DNA from 4 places in the Pseudoalteromonas sp. P1-13-1a genome. Region 1 is predicted to be linked to each of the others. Evidence: predicted binding sites of a transcription regulator. Region 1 holds the regulator's gene; each other region holds the start of a gene.
What was found. The regulator sigma-54, encoded in region 1, starts transcription at its own class of promoters, with help from an activator protein. The targets are predictions, from matches to a motif close to GTTGGCACGNNNNTNGNNT.

Region 1 (4,262 bases):
CAGCCCTGCCTACTTCGAAGAAAAACAAGACGATGGTACCGTAATGAGTGCCAGTGCAAACGAAGTACGTTACGACGTAGCAAAGCGCTTTTTAACACTTGTTGGGGATGCCGAAGTCGCGCAAGCCGGTCAAAAAATTAATGCTAAAAGTATTACCTACGATATGCAGCAGCAGCTTATTAGCGCAGAAAAAGACGAAAACTCAACGGATCGTGTCCACACAATTTTAGTGCCTGTTGAAGCAAATATTAAAGAAAAAACAGGTAACGAAGGTCAACCATGAGCACCTTAAAAGCAGAACTATTAGCAAAAAGCTATAAAGGCCGCCAAGTTGTAAAAAATGTAGGCCTTGAGGTAGAAGCCGGCAGCATAGTGGGCTTATTAGGCCCTAATGGCGCAGGTAAAACCACCACCTTTTACATGATTGTAGGGTTAGTACCTAGCGACAAAGGTAAAATATCTATTGATGATAACGACATCACGTTATTACCTATGCACAGTCGTGCTCGCTTAGGCATTGGCTATTTGCCGCAAGAGTCATCTATATTTAGAAAGCTAACAGTTTATCAAAATTTAATGGCTATTTTAGAAACGCGCAAAGAGCTAAATAAAGCCGCGCGAGAAGAAACGCTTAACAACTTACTTGATGAATTTAGCATTCAACATATACGTGATAGCCAAGGTATGGCGCTTTCTGGTGGTGAACGCCGCCGTGTAGAGATAGCCAGAGCACTCGCAGCGAACCCTAAATTTATTTTGTTGGATGAGCCTTTTGCTGGTGTTGATCCGATTTCAGTGTTAGATATAAAGAAAATAATAGAACATCTTAAAAATCGTGGCATTGGCGTATTAATTACCGATCACAATGTAAGAGAAACCCTTGATGTTTGTGAAAAAGCCTACATTGTTTCTCATGGGGAGCTAATTGCATCTGGCACCCCAGAACACGTATTAAATGACAAAACTGTACGCGATGTTTATTTAGGCGAGCAATTTAGGCTGTAACATTTAAGCCACACCTACAAGCATCTGCTAATATTAATTATAACAACATAAAAGGATTGTTAGAGATACATGAGGCAATCATTACAGCTGCGCATGGGCCAGCAACTTACAATGACTCCACAATTGCAACAAGCGATTCGCTTGCTGCAGCTCAGTACATTGGATCTCCAGCAAGAAATACAAGAAGCACTGGATAGCAACCCGCTATTAGAAGTAGAAGAGCAAGATTACACGGAAGAGTCGGCTGGAAAAAATGAACAAAAAGCAGATACGGATGATGTAACCGTAAGCGCATCGGCTGATGATACAACCAGTGAATACGAGCAAGACAGTGGTGAAGCTTTAAATAAAGACACCGTTAGCGATGATATGGCGATGGATGTAACTTGGGATGAGTACATGAGTGCAGCCCCTGCGGCATCTTCAGGCCCAATGCCAGAAGATGAGTCTATTTATCAGGGCGCCTCTACTGAAACGCTACATGAGTACTTAATGTGGCAACTTCAGCTTACTCCTTTTAGCCCCACTGATGAAGCTATTGCTATAGCCATTGTAGAAGCTGTAGATGACTCGGGTATTTTAACGCTAAGTTGTGAAGAAATTTTAGAAAGCTTTAACCAAGAAAACGATGACGACGTTGAGGTTGAACTGGATGAAATAGAAGCCGTTTTAAAACGTATTCAATTATTCGACCCTGTAGGTATAGCCGCGCGAAGCTTACAGGAGTGCTTGTGTATTCAGCTTAATCAGTTTGATAAAGACACCCCTTTTATAGAACAAACTAAAATGATCTTAACCGATCACATTGATCTATTAGCGGCACGCGACTATCGTACATTAATGAAAAAGACTAAGCTTAAAGAAGACGAGCTTAAAGAGGTCATGACTCTTATACATACCCTCAACCCAAAACCTGCAGATACAATAGTAAGGGAAGAGTCTGAGTATGTCATACCGGATGTATCAGTTAAAAAAATTAAGGGCCGTTGGGTGGTAGAGCTAAACCCAGATAGCATGCCAAAAATACGCGTAAATAGTCAGTATGCGGCCATGTCACGTACCGTAAAATCTAGTGGAGATAGCCAGTTTATTCGCTCTCATCTGCAAGAAGCTAAATGGTTTATAAAAAGTCTTGAAAGCAGAAACGACACGCTGCTAAAAGTAACAAACTGTATTGTAAAACAGCAACAAGCGTTTTTTGAACATGGCCCCGAAGCCATGAAACCAATGGTTTTAAACGATGTTGCTGAAATGGTAGAAATGCACGAATCAACAATTTCGCGTGTTACTACGCAAAAATATATGCATACGCCACGTGGTATTTTTGAGCTTAAATATTTTTTCTCAAGCCACGTAAGCACTGAAAACGGCGGCGAATGTTCGTCAACCGCAATACGTGCCTTAATTAAAAAGCTAATTGCCGCGGAAAACTCAGCCAAACCATTGAGTGATAGTAAAATTGCGGATATATTGGCAGAGCAAGGAATTAAAGTAGCTAGACGCACAATAGCAAAATACCGTGAATCGCTAGCTATTCCACCGTCAAATCAGAGAAAGAGTTTGATATAAGACGTAAAAAACAAAGAGGAAATGCTTATGCAACTAAACCTAACTGGTCGTCACGTAGAAGTAACTGATTCACTTAGAGACTATGTAAATAATAAATTTGCAAAGCTAGAAAGGCACTCAGATCATATTAGCAATGTGCATGTCATTCTCGATGTAGAAAAACTCAACCAAAAAGCAGAAGCGACTATTCATGTAAGCGGCGCAGATTTATTTGCCTCAACAGAGCACCAAGATATGTATGCTGCTATAGACTCGTTGATTGACAAGCTCGATCGTCAAGTCATAAAACATAAAGAGAAGCTTGCTAGACACTAATATTATGAAATTAAGTACATTAGTATGCCAGGACTGCAGCAAAGCTGCGGTCCTTTTTAGTAGTAAAAAAAGAATTTTAGAATTTATCAGTGAGCTGGCTCATGAAAAGCTCCCTTACTTACCGCAACAGGATATTCTTAATGCGCTAGCTAGCAGAGAAAAACTAGGTAGTACGGGTATTGGCCGCGGTATCGCAATTCCGCATGGCAGAATGGGTGGCGTAGAAGAACCGCTTGCGTTAGTACTCGTTAGTGACAAGCCTGTAAACTTTGATGCTATTGATAACTGTCCTGTTGATATTTTTGTTGCACTCATCGTACCAGATGGCGATAACCAGCAGCACCTAAAGACTCTAGCAACCATAGCTGATAAACTGAGCAATAGAGAATTTTGCAAACAGCTGCGAAACGCTAAAACCGATGCAGAACTGTATCAAGTAATTGTTGATCAATCGTAGTAAATACTAAGGGCTATAAATGGAGTTAATAATCATAAGCGGCCGTTCCGGTTCAGGTAAATCGGTTGCTTTACGTGTGGTTGAAGATTTAGGCTATTATTGCGTAGATAATATCCCGGTCAACCTGCTGCCCTCTTTAGTACGTAGTGTTTCAGATAACTATGACAAAATAGCTGTTAGTATCGATGTTCGTAATATCCCCAAAGAACAAGACGAGTTTAACGATATTCTCGAGTACCTACCGGACTTTGCTAAACCCACTCTGTTTTATTTAGACAGTGATGATCAAACACTCATAAAACGTTTTTCAGAAACACGCAGATTACACCCTTTATCCATCGATTCATTGCCGCTCGACTTAGCAATAAAAAAAGAAAAAGAGCTGCTTGATGTACTTGTAACCCGCGCAGACTTTATGCTTGATACGACTGATTTAAGTGTTCACCAATTGGCTGAGTCAATTCGCGAAAAAATACTCGGAAAAAAAGATAAACAACTAATTGTAACGTTTGAATCGTTTGGTTTTAAACACGGCATACCTAAAGAAGCTGATTATGTATTTGATGCTCGCTTTTTGCCAAATCCGCATTGGGAGCCTGAACTTAAACCGCTTACAGGTCTTGATCAACCTGTAAAAGACTTTTTGGCAAACCACAGCATAGTGCAAAAATTTACTTGGCAAATTCAAACATTTGTACAAACTTGGTTACCACACTTAGAGCGCAATAACCGCAGCTACCTGACTATTGCAATAGGTTGTACGGGTGGACAACACCGCTCAGTTTATTTAGCCCAAACTATAGGTGAGAGCTTTGCAATGACACATCCAAATGTAAAAATTAGGCACCGTGAGCAAGAAAAGTAACCTTAAAATAATAACCTGTTCAGTTTAGGTATAGTAATTTATGCGTTGTGA
Region 2 (4,262 bases), on a different contig from region 1:
ATCAAGACCACTTAAAATCCCCGCTTTAATTTGCCATAACATTGCAAATACTAATGCGCACGCCAATACCCCTATCTGCCGCGCTGGGGTAATATAAAGTACTTTATAGGTAGTTTTTTCTACACTTATAAAGGTAACAATGATTACAAGGGCCCAAAGTAGCCCTTGTATTTCAAGCGATAACATATCAATTAGTTAAAGGTTGACCAAATAGGCGCATGGTCAGAAGGCTTTTCTATACCGCGTAATTCGTAATCTATACCGGTATCAATACAGCGCTCGGCAAGAGCGTGGGTAGCAAGGACAACATCAATGCGAAGACCCCGATTGTCTAAAAATCCTTTAGAGCGATAATCAAACCATGAGTATTTGTCGTTTGTTTCAGGGTTTTGCTCTCTGAAGGTATCTTTAAAACCCCAATCTAATAATTTTGCAAGCCATTCGCGCTCTTCTGGTTGAAATGAGCACTTACCTGTTTTAAGCCAGCGTTTAGCATTCACTTCACCAATACCAATATCTAAGTCAGTGGGGGAAATATTGATATCGCCCATAACAATAACGTCTTCACCTGGCGTGTGGTTTGTATCTAGATGGGTCATTAAGTCTTTGTAAAACTGACGCTTATAAGGGAATTTTGTTTCATGATTTATATTATCGCCTTGCGGGAAATAACCATTCATTACCGTTAGGTCGCGGCCATTTTCTTGTTCAACTGTTACACTTATCATACGCTTTTGTGCTTCTTCGGTGTCGGTAGCAAACCCTTTTAAGACCGATTTAGGCTCATTTTTGCATAACATTGCCACACCGTAGTGTGCCTTTTGACCATGAAAATAAACGTGGTAACCCATTTTTTGTACGTCCTCAAGAGGGAACGCCTCATCATGAACTTTTATTTCTTGCAAACCAATAATGTCTGGCTGGTGTTTATCTATAATTGCTTGTAACTGGTGTAAGCGTGCTCGCAGACCATTGATATTGAAAGAAATAACCTTCATAAAATTTACCTTTAGTTAGACTCTGTTTTTATAACTAAATTGTATCAGTAAATAAGCCTACATAACATGATCGAAATGAGAAAATGGCTGCGCAAATGTTGATCAATTGGTGTGTAAAGTTTAAACATTGTAAATGCTTTATTAATTATTTAAATAAATAAAAAATTCAATTGATCTCGCGATTATTGAATATATAATGCGCAAAAATTACTTGTTTAGTCGTTCAAATAGGATCTCTCTCATGAAAACACAATTACTTTTAGCTACTGCTTTATTAGCCTCTGCGTCTGTATCAGCAAAAAGCAACACTTACTTTAGCCAAGATAATAAACTTGAATCTAAATTATGTGTATTAAGTGCAAATGAAGGCTTTAGCGCAGCGCGTAAAGAAGCAGCACAACACGGTGTATACTTATCGCGTTTTTCTAAAAGTGTTTTATGTAATGGCCAAGATATCCGCGACATTGCAAAAAAAGTAACGTCTAACCAAGCTGCTAAATCAAAAGTAGAAGTGTTTGCAAAAGATGCACAACAAGAAACACAGCTATGTATCACTGCGTTAAAGAAAGGTCTTACGCCTGTTCGCCAAAAAATTGGTAACTTAAACTCGTTAAAGTGTAACGGTCAAAAAGTTACTGAATTTGTAAAGCGTTATCAAAACGCAGCAATCTAATTGCGCAGCAACATGTAGATTAAAATAATGCCCAGTTTTTACTGGGTATTTTTTTGCAAAAATTACAAGGTAGGCAGCAATCATTGCAAAGCTAAGTAATTGATTAATGTATATAAAATGCACTAACCTTACGTAACTTATTGATTTTTTGTGACTTGTGCACTTTGGCACTGGACTTGTATTAGTTAAAGTGACATTTACTAACTACAAGGATACGTCTTATGAAAAAGTTAACACTCGCAACAACAATTTTAGCTTCATTAAGTTTAGCCGCATGTGCCTCTAACCAAGGCCTTGAAAAAATCGACAGCGATTTTGCAAGTCTAGATAACGACAGTGATGGCTATATTTCAAAAGTAGAAGCAGATGACGATAACATTTGGGGTCACTTTTCAAATATTGATACCAATATGGATAACGAAATCAGCCGTAAAGAATTTAACACTTACATGCAGTTAAACACCGGTAAGGTAGCAACAGACAGCGAAGTAAGTGAATCGGCTTTTAAAGCTAAAATTGCTAAATTTGATAAAATCGAAAATGATTTTAGAAGTCTAGATAACGATAGAAATGGTTATATCTCAGTAGAAGAAGCTGACGATGATGATATTTCAAACCATTTTGGTTACATGGATAACAATAACGATAAACGCATCAGCAAAGGTGAGTTTAAAGGTTATATTAGCAAATACGGTAAAGCCGTGGCTGAAGATGATGCACTTAAGCATTATAAAAACAGCTAATATTAGCTAAACATACTATATACAAGAGCCAGCATAAATTGCTGGCTTTTTTTATGCATTTAATTAGGTTTAAAAGCAGATATATTTTCCCCCTTTTGCGATGTTCTGTCATAATAGATAGCTACGTATTTTAAAGGGCAAAGCAGGTCAGTATGGCAGGTCGTCGAGTTAGTGATGAACAATTAATTGAGATCATTGAAGCGGCAATATTTGTCGCAGACAAACCTGTTAGCAAACGCCTCTTAAAAGATACAGTACTTGCTGATTTAGCTATTTCTATGTCACGAATTAACACTGCAATTGAGGCTATACATACTCACTACCAAACGCGTGGTATTAAGCTCGTTGAAGTAGGCAGTGGTTATCGCTTTCAAGCCTGTAGTAGTTTAAGCCCTTGGCTTAGTAATTTATGGCAAGAACGGGCACCTAAATATTCTCGTGCACTATTAGAGACTTTGTCGTTAATTGCTTACAGGCAGCCAATAACGCGGGGTGAAATAGAGCAAGTAAGAGGTGTAACAACCGGATCAGCAATTATTAAAACCCTCCTTGAGCGAGAGTGGGTTAAAGTAGTAGGGCATAAAGAAGTTCCTGGTAAGCCAGCGCTTTATGCTACAACAAAATTATTTTTAGATTATTTTTCTTTAACCGGTTTGGATGAGCTCCCTGCATTGCCTGCGCAACAGGAAAGTAAAATAAACCAGTTATTAAGTGATCCTTCTGTGAGAGAACCATCCGAATGAGTATTCAAGGTGAAAAGTTACAAAAAGTCCTAGCCCGTGCAGGGGTAGGCTCACGACGTGAAATGGAAAAATACATTGATGCAAACCGCGTCAGTGTTAATGGTAAAGTGGCTAAATTAGGTGACCGTGTTGAGGAAACAGACTTAATACGTGTTGATGGCCACACAGTTAAAATTGAAGAGAAAGCTGACCGCATTTGTCGTGTAATTATGTACAACAAGCCAGAAGGGGAGTTAAGTACACGTAAAGACCCGGAAGGACGTCGTACTGTTTTTGACCGTTTACCACGCATAGACGGTGAGCGTTGGATTGCTGTTGGGCGACTAGATATTAACACGGCTGGTTTAATGTTATTTACCAACGATGGTGAGTTAGCGAACCGCTTAATGCACCCAAGTTATGAAGTTGAACGTGAATATTCAGCCCGTGTATTTGGTGAAGTAACCAATGAAACCATTAAAAACCTAACACGTGGCGTAGAGCTTGAAGATGGTCCGGCTAAATTTTTAACGGTTAAATCACTGGGTGGTGAAGGCATTAACCGTTGGTACAATGTAACGCTAAACGAAGGGCGTAACCGCGAGGTTCGTCGTTTATGGCAATCGCAGGATGTAGAAGTGTCTCGCCTTATTCGTATTCGTTACGGAAAGTTAGAGCTTGATAAGCGCCTACCTCAAGGTGGCTGGGCTGAACTTGATTTAGAAACCGTAAATTATTTGCGTAAAACCGTTAAATTAGGCCGTGAAACACAAACTAAACTGTCAGTAATGCCTGAAAAACGCAAAGATAAGCGTGCTAAAATTAACCAAATTCGCAAAGCTGTTAAAAAACATAACCAGCGCGTTAAGCAAACTAAACGTAAGTAATATCGCTTTTAAAATAGATTACTAACAAAAAAGCCGCAGTTTTTGCGGCTTTTTTTATAATTAAAAATGCATTTTACCTTTTTGGTTGTGCATCGAGAGATTCACCGTTTACATCACTTGAGTCATCACTCATTAAATATAGATACGTTGGCATTAAATCTTCTGGGGTTGCAAGTTTATCGCGATCTTCCCCTGGATAGGCGGCAGCACGCATAGAAGTACGTGTAGCGCCAGGGTTG
Region 3 (4,262 bases), on a different contig from region 1:
ATTTAGCTTAAGTAGAAATAATAACCATATACACTAAATATTCATACTAAAAGCATTATGCTAGAAACTACCAACCAACGGAAAAACAGAGCCCTTTCAGTTACGTATAAAACACTCAAGGTGTTCATAAAAAACATAAATCCTACCTGCTTTGAATTAGCTTTTACAACTACTCACAGCTTAAAAAAACTTACATCATCGGTTAATAATTTTTATGGTCTAACCAAGTTTATAGATTATTACGAAATTAAGATGACCCAGCTTAATGCGAGTTTCTATCGCCAGGTACTGGTAGGAGTTTTTGTGGTAATTCATTTCACCCAAAGGTTTATTATAAAGACACTTAATTAGTTAATAAAAAGCCATACTCACTATACAGCTTTTTATTATTTTCTTATTCCCCAAACCCACTACAATATAAGGCTCGTTTGGCAAATATATATTTTTGTTGGTAGCCATTGGCTTTGCCAAAGGCGCTACCGGTTTTATAGTAATTATGTCCTTACTAAGCTATGCCAACTGGCATGCTTACATCGCAGTGATAAAAACCAAAAAACCTCGTGGTTACGAGTAAAACCAACCATTTATAGTTCCAACCACACTGACAAAAATAGCGCCAAAAGGCGCTATTTTTTTATCAGCCTAGCAAAGCAAGCTTTGCTTAAAATACCCAAATGGCATGTAAAAAGGGCTGGTTTTCTATGTCAGCCGTACCAAGCTTGTTGTACCAATAACGCCATTCAGCTCCCACCATTAATTGCTTAGCATCTAAATTAAAGTTTTGCCCAACATCCCAATACACTGCAGGCTGCGCAAGTAGCCATTCATTAACTTTTTTGTCTAACTCATCATTACGCCCTGAGATGTATTCAACATGGCCGGTAAAGTAAAATGCTTGGCTACCTAACGTGAAAGGAGCACCCCAAGCAAGGTCTATAAAAATACTGTTATCTTGTTTAGCTAACTGATCTTTTTGAACGCCACCATTGGCATCAATATAGCCTGCAAAAGTGGTAGTTAAAAAATCAAAGCCTGGCGCATCCCAGCTGAGCTTTATGCCTGGGGTGTATTTCATTAATCCCTCTTCACCGGCATTTATACCAAATACTAAACCTGTGTCTTTTATTGGTCCGTATTTTAAAGAAGTCTCTAAGGCTTTAGATAAGCTAAGTGTTGTGTACCACTCGCCATAAATACCCGTATCTTGAAAACCATCACTAAGGCTGTCGTTTAAAAAGTCGATAAAAAAATAGTTATCACCCAAGTCATGCTCTGAGGCATGCTCTATGGTGTAGGTGCGTGTAAATGACGACTCCCCAGTAAAAGGATTTAAGGCATCGCCAAAGTTTGTGTGAAGCTGTGTGATGCTCCAATTTTCTGCTAGAGCTGAGTGAGACAAAAGCAGTATAGATATTGTAAACAGTGCTTTAAAAAAATTCATTATTTATTTACATAACCCCAATTAAAATGCGGCAGGAGTATATCAGTGAGCATTCACCAACTAAAGAGATTAAATAAGTATAAAGAATGATTTTTTAAATCTAGGCAGTTATATGCAGCAATCGAAGAGCTGTACAGGCTTTGTATGAATATAAAGTGTGAGTGCTAATTTAACGTAGGTACACAATTGGCTCCTTTTAGGTATAACTGCTTAGTTTATAAATTATGTCTAACTTAAATATTGAAACGCGTGCGCCCTAAAACTAACTTTTAAAGCTCATGTAATGCGGGCCTAAATTAACTACTAAGTACGCAAAATAGTTGCACTACACCGATTATGCCTTTCTAAACGCCGTCTAATTTAAACGCGTACCACACGCATTCCGACTTTATTGCTAGTATGCAGAATTTACAAAAATCAGTGCATAAAATTCATAATCTCCGCCCTTCCTTTTGTTCCCCCCACACTAGAAATTAAAATAAACCATTAATTATCAAGTCTTTATACAATCAAGTCTAATAGGCATAGGCTTTGCTTCATGTATTGCAAGCTAAATAGTAGCAATGGCTACATACAACACATTACATAACGGGAGACATTATGAGTAACTCACAACACCCAATTGAATTTACAGCCCCAGGTATGGATAACGAAACAGCAAAAAAAACAATTGAAACACTCGATAATCGACTTGTATCTCTTTTAGATTTACAACTTACTTTAAAGCATATTCATTGGAATGTAGTGGGCCCTAGTTTTATTGGTGTTCATGAAATGTTAGACCCGCAGGTGGATGCTATTCGCGAAATGACCGACACCATCGCAGAGCGTATTGCTACATTAGGCGGTACGCCACAAGGTACACCTAAGTCAATTGTAGATCGCCGCACGTGGGATGAATACTCATTAGGTAAAGCCTTTGTAATTGAACATTTGGGCGCATTAGACAAAGTATACAGTGGCGTAAACGCCGATCATCGTAATGCCATTAGCACGCTGTCTGAATTAGACCCTGTATCTGAAGACATGATCACCAGCCAGCTTGGCGATTTGGAGCAATTTCAATGGTTTGTGCGTGCTCACATTGAATCGTCTGCAGGTAAACTAAATCATTAATTGATTACCTACTTTGCCATACAAGGAATGTTAATAAGTATTAAGAGATTAATAATCATACAAGGATACGTTACATAAGTTGGTACAGGATGAAGTGCAAACTACAAGGACCCGTTACTTATTACATAAAGGATGTAGTAAATGCGCCAAGGATGATTAAAGCTTGCTAACGGATTTGGTAAATCTACAAGGATTGTTAAAGTACAAACGCCTAGTATAAGCATGCTAAGCGTTTGTATTTTTTACCGCTTTAAAGCTTAAAACTATCCCAAGGACCAGTAATAGCCAACGTTTTAGATGGCATGTATACATTTACAAATAAGGTTTGCCCGTCAGGTGAAAAACACGCTCCAGCAAGCTCTGTTTGCGTATGCAATTTAGCAAAGTTATACACCTCTCCTTTAGGTGTTACCCCGCGTAAATGGTTATTCACCGTATCAGTATATTGATCCTCACATACAATTAAATGCCCATTAGGCGCTACCGTTAAATTATCACCAAAGTTGTATAACGACTCGTTTGTACTTTCTACAAATAGTTGTATTTTGCCAGGTTCATTTTGCTCTAACTCAGTACCTTCGTTTTTTGATGGTGTGTACTTCATTACCTGACCTAACTGCTTTTTGCCCCCATTAGTACAGCAAAAATAAAGCTCATTTTTACCCCAATGTATCCCCTCTCCCCGTGCAAATAAGGCTGCGCCTTTTTTATAACCTTGCTTGCGTAAGTCATCATTTGGGCTTTTAGGGTCTGTAAGTGTTATCCATTCAACCAAAAGGTCGCTGTGAAGTGGCATGGCCGGAGAGTCCCAATTTCGGCTATCAAACTGAGGCTGGTTTTTAATTACCATAGCTTGCAATGTGCCGCCTTTATTTAACTTATCGCGATGATGAGGAATAAACCGATAAAACAAACTATCGCCTCTATCTTCAGTTAAATAAACAATACCGGTTTGTGGGTCTATTGCTGCGGCTTCATGGTTAAATCGGCCCATATCATATAATGGCTCTGGCTTAGTTAAGCCTTTGGCACTAGCTGGAACTTCAAAAATGTAACCATGAGATTGTGACAAACCATCGCTTTTATCCATAACGGTTTCTTCGCACGTTAGCCAACTACCCCATGGTGTTACACCGCCTGAGCAGTTTCGTATTGTGCCACATAGCGATAAATATTCTTGCTCGCGTTTTTGCTCTTTTAAATTATAAATTATATGACTAGTGCCCCCAGGCAAAGCTACACCATTTTCAAGCGAATCATAGGCTAAGGGGCTTTTGTGATTACAAATTAAATCAGACGCTGTATCAATGTGTTTAGGCTGTAATTCATGATTACGGATAAGGGCTACGCGTTCGTTATCTAATGCAATACAGCCCATGCCATCAGCCCGATCGGGCACATCTAAACCATCATCCATTTTATCGCCAAGCTTAGATATAACCTGATAACTAAAGCCTTTAGGTAAATCTAATAAGGCCTGAGAATCGGCTATTAATGGGCCATAAGCGGGCAGCTTAGTTGTTACTTCAGGTAAAGCAACATTACCCATTGCGCTGCGCGATAAGCCAATAAACGCAAGCGAGCCTGCACTTAATAAAAACTCTCTTCTAGAGACCATTATTTTATTCCCGTGTTTTTTATTAAATCTATAGTAAAGGAAATAACCCACTAAAAGTGCGGCGCTTTGCTAAATTCATTAAAATGT
Region 4 (4,262 bases), on a different contig from region 1:
TGCCCAAAAAGCGGTCGATGCCTACGAGCAAACAAACGATGGTCTATTTACTGCAAAGGCTTATTGGAGCTTAGGAAATGTATTACTAGAGGTCGGTCAGCCTAAAAACGCGCTTGTATACTTAAATAAAGCGCTGGCTTATTTTAGTAAAGTTAATATGAAAAAAGGGTTAGCCTTTGCTCAATATTCTATTGCAAATATTCAATACCTGCAGGGTAATTACGATACGGCTTTAATACTCGCAAACAAAAACATTGCACTTGCAAGCTCCGCCGGCATTAACGATATGCATTTAGCCTCAATGATTTTATTATCAGACATTTACATTAAACAAAATTTATTAAATAAAGCCAACCAAGTAAACGACGAGGTATTTTTAAATCTCGATAAATTTAGTCGCAGCATTTATAAGGCTGATTTTTTAAGCAAACGCTATAAATTAAAGCGTCAACTTAACTACACCGAGGATGCCTTTCACGCCATTGAAGATGAGCTTGCTTATACAATAAAACATTACGAAGCCACCAGCGAAACCAATATAAAAACCTTGCAGGTTAAATTTGAAGTAAAAGAAAAAGAAGACAAGATTTTACAGCTAGAATACGAAAAAAACATAAACAAATTGCAAGCTACAGAAGAACACCAACAAAAAATAATTTGGCGGTTAAGTGCATCTATTGCCTTTATTGTGGTGTTCGTATCGCTATTTTTATTTTACCGACAAATGCGCCAACGTAAAAAATACCATGCTATAGCATTAACCGACTACTTAACTAACAGCCTAAACCGACGTGGCATTTTGCAAAAAGCTGATGAGTGCTTATCCCAGCAGAGCCTAGCAATAGCTATTGTCGATTTAGATTACTTTAAAGCTATTAACGACAAATTTGGCCACGATATAGGAGATTTAGTACTTATAAACTTTGCTCAAGCAGCAAAAGACACTCTAAATACTACTAACAAGTTTGGACGCTATGGCGGCGAAGAGTGGCTATTTGTTTTAAAAACGCAAAATCGCGATAAAATAAACAACTTTTTCAAAAATCTTGAAAATAAGTTAGCGCAGTACTGCAGCGATATTGAAGCATTGCCAAGTAAAACATACATTACCTTTAGTGCTGGTGTGGCAATAAGTCATGCTAAAAGCGACTCACTAAGTGAGCTCATTAAACGTGCAGACCAACAGCTCTATAAAGCAAAAGAAAATGGCAGAAACCAAATAGCAATCGCGTAAATATACGTTATTACTGCCCTTCTATAATCATTTGTTTTATTTTTATCGCTTTTTCAAAGTGATCTAACTTATGGGTGTGTATCCACCACGTAGCGGCTTGCATCAGCAGCTCTGGATTGTCGTTTTTATTTGCAAAAAAAGCGTAAAAAGAAAGACCTACGTTTTCGCCTTTGGCTGCTATTTTTTTATCGCATACAGCTATAATTTTTGCTTTTAGTTCTTCCTGCATACATACCTTATTTAATTGTATTTTAATTATCTAAATATACCGTTTAAAAAACTAACAATTAGCTGTAAAAGACTTCTATCAACAATACTATGATTCTCAAACTCTTTATTAGGCGTATTTACTTTTGTAGCTTTGCATTCATTATTTAGCGGCTCATTTTTATGTATATTGGTTTCATAAGCTATATCAGCTTGCTCCATACATTTTGCAGAGCCCGCATAAGGCTTTGCCGCACAGCCCGTTAAAAATATACTCAGCAATAATAAAGCTAAAACCGCTTTCATCATCAATCCTATTTTATGCACCCTTTTGCTTTAGATTATAGCTGTAAGTTTGCTTAGTTAGTCGGTTATCAAAACAAGTAGATCAATAAAAAACACACCTACTTCATCTACAAAAGCGTCGTCTTTAGCATCCTTTTTTATTTGAGCGCTAATACATTCATTGTAAACCTTTAAGCTTGTTTGAATTCCCTTTAGCTCGGTCATTTCAGCTTCTTCTCTACATAAACGGCTACTGTAATGCGATGCTGTAGTACATGCATTTAATAACACACACAATATTAATGCTGTAGTGGGGCTTTTTAAGTTCATCCTTAAACTATCCTAATATCTAAAGTTTTATAAAAAATATATAAGGCGAGTATTTTCAACTCGTACCTAAATAATGCGCCACTTTAACACCCCTTTAAAATACCCAACCAGTAAAAATATGTAAGCTTATGTAGCGTGATAAGCAACCTTCTTCTTTTAATCTGAAAAAATTGCAGCTTTTTATGTGTAAAAGTTACAGAGCAATTCTATAGCAAGCATTTATAATTCATTTAATTCATATATATCAACAACTTAAACTTTGGCATTTCGCTTGCTTTTAAGTTTGTAAAGCAATTACAGCAAGGAAAGAGTTATGAATATTTTTGAAGCACTACGTCACGATCACGACAAACAACGCGAGTTAGTAGATGCTCTTATTCAAACGCACGGCGATACCACTGAACGCCACAAGCTAATGGACAAGCTAAAAACCGAATTAGAAGATCACGCAAAATTTGAAGAGCGTTATTTTTATAACCCACTTATGTTTGAAGATTTAACACATGAAAAAGCACGCCACAGCGTTGCCGAGCATCATGAAATTGACGAACTAATAGAACAACTTGAAGACACCGAAATGAGTTCATCGGCGTGGTTAGTTGCAGCTAAAAAACTGCACCACTTAGTACATCACCATTTAGATGAAGAAGAGCATGAGGTATTTCAATTAGCGGGTAAAGCCCTAACTGAGGGGCAAAAAGAAAGCCTAGCTAAACAATATAACGATGCCATGCATTAGTTTTAACTTAAACCAACTTCCATACACTCCCTTGTGTACTTATTGGTTATAAGCCTTACGGCTTATAACCATTTTTTTTGCTCTGCTACTTAATTGTAAATTTAACGTCTTGCTCGCGTAATAGGTAAAGTGCAAAACAGGCTGCCCACATTGGCCACGCTGTAAAAAACAATAAATTATTAAAGCCATCAATATACTGATTATAAGATGAGAGCGTAGATAAGCCGTGCATTACAAATATAACGCCATAAGTAAGGCGTTTTTTAATACCCGCTAAAAAAGCCAATACTAATATAAGCTGTAACGCCCCCAGTACATACGCAACCATATCTGTAGAGCCGCTGATCCCATAAAAGTGCTCAAAAATTCGTGCGCTGTGCCCTGGGTTAACAAACTTATCGAACGTCCACATAATCATTACAATAAATACGCCAAGGCGTAGCGAAAAAAGCGACCATTGCAGACGATTTTGAAAGTCAGTACCTGTTGTACCCGTCATAAAATTTCCTTAAAACTAAATAATCTAATGTGAAACTAGCAAGACCGCTTAACACATATTTTATTTCATTTTATGCATAACTTTTTAATAAATTGGGTGCGCTGCATTGTGCTTAAATGCGTATAAAACCGCTATTTGTAAGTTACAACCTTATTAAGACAATAACTAACTACAGCATTTATTAAACAATAAATAGTGCTTAAAACTGAATAACGCTTTAAAGCAATATGCTAGACTTTTAACGTTTCGTTCTAAAAAACAAAAAGAATTAATAATTGCTGAAAGTTATTCACAAACCTACAGGTCTTTATTGCCACATTAACACTAACCAAAATGAGAACCCTTTTGAAACATTCATATTTGGCACTTTTTATAGCTGCTTCACTCACACCTAATTTTTATGCTTATGCGGCACAATCTGTAGCTAATACCGACTCAATTGAGCGTATTGAAGTAGCGGGCCAAACGATTAAATCTCAAGGGCTTTCTGTAAAAGATGCCACTATTAACGGCCCCTTCGGCGACAACCTAGCATTGCAAGATATAGCTCGCTCAGTTACGCCTATTTCAAGCGAGCTGATAGAGCAATTAAACATTACAACCCTACAAGACGTACTAGCAGTTAGCCCAAACACATACTCTGCAAGTGGCTTTGGTGCGCCAAGTTTACCGACTATTCGTGGCCAACTGGGTGAGCTTTATCAAGATGGTACACGCCGCCAAGCAGGTAATAACGGCTTTGGTGTGCCGTTATCGTTCAACTCTATAGAACAAATAGATGTAATAAAAGGTGCCCCGCCGGTTTTATTTGGCTCAAGCCAACGTAACGGTGGTTTTGTAAATTTACATTCTAAAGCTGCTTCTACAGATGAAAGTAAGGGTAAGGTTAAGCTCTCTGCAGGACGATGGGATCAATACAGCGCCCAAGTAGATTACACAGCGCCGATTATAAAAGACAAAGTTGGCCT

Region 2: AN391_RS08470 (EF-hand domain-containing protein) is a predicted target of sigma-54. The motif match lies at 1,835-1,853, and genes of this name have one in related genera.
Region 3: dps (DNA starvation/stationary phase protection protein Dps) is a predicted target of sigma-54. The motif match lies at 1,960-1,978, and genes of this name have one in related genera.
Region 4: AN391_RS05635 (hemerythrin domain-containing protein) is a predicted target of sigma-54. The motif match lies at 2,315-2,333, and genes of this name have one in related genera.

Annotation. Positions count from the first base shown of each region.
Region 1 is NZ_LKDV01000003.1:94,689-98,950, forward strand. It holds gene lptA (lipopolysaccharide transport periplasmic protein LptA) at 1-283, shown strand, start outside; gene lptB (LPS export ABC transporter ATP-binding protein) at 280-1,005, shown strand; gene AN391_RS04065 (RNA polymerase factor sigma-54) at 1,075-2,574, shown strand; gene hpf (ribosome hibernation promoting factor) at 2,602-2,889, shown strand; gene AN391_RS04075 (PTS sugar transporter subunit IIA) at 2,894-3,346, shown strand; gene rapZ (RNase adapter RapZ) at 3,366-4,211, shown strand; gene AN391_RS04085 (HPr family phosphocarrier protein) at 4,252-4,262, shown strand, end outside.
Region 2 is NZ_LKDV01000010.1:44,666-48,927, reverse strand. It holds gene AN391_RS08485 (energy-coupling factor ABC transporter permease) at 1-186, opposite strand, end outside; gene xthA (exodeoxyribonuclease III) at 192-998, opposite strand; gene AN391_RS08475 (hypothetical protein) at 1,240-1,671, shown strand; gene AN391_RS08470 (EF-hand domain-containing protein) at 1,893-2,414, shown strand; gene scpB (SMC-Scp complex subunit ScpB) at 2,567-3,157, shown strand; gene rluB (23S rRNA pseudouridine(2605) synthase RluB) at 3,154-4,023, shown strand; gene AN391_RS08455 (YciK family oxidoreductase) at 4,097-4,262, opposite strand, start outside.
Region 3 is NZ_LKDV01000031.1:35,588-39,849, forward strand. It holds gene AN391_RS16290 (nucleoside-binding protein) at 662-1,441, opposite strand; gene dps (DNA starvation/stationary phase protection protein Dps) at 2,042-2,557, shown strand; gene AN391_RS16300 (alkaline phosphatase PhoX) at 2,808-4,175, opposite strand.
Region 4 is NZ_LKDV01000005.1:105,900-110,161, forward strand. It holds gene AN391_RS05615 (tetratricopeptide repeat-containing diguanylate cyclase) at 1-1,234, shown strand, start outside; gene AN391_RS05620 (DUF6500 family protein) at 1,245-1,463, opposite strand; gene AN391_RS05625 (hypothetical protein) at 1,490-1,747, opposite strand; gene AN391_RS05630 (hypothetical protein) at 1,805-2,056, opposite strand; gene AN391_RS05635 (hemerythrin domain-containing protein) at 2,370-2,795, shown strand; gene AN391_RS05640 (hypothetical protein) at 2,881-3,294, opposite strand; gene AN391_RS05645 (TonB-dependent siderophore receptor) at 3,640-4,262, shown strand, end outside.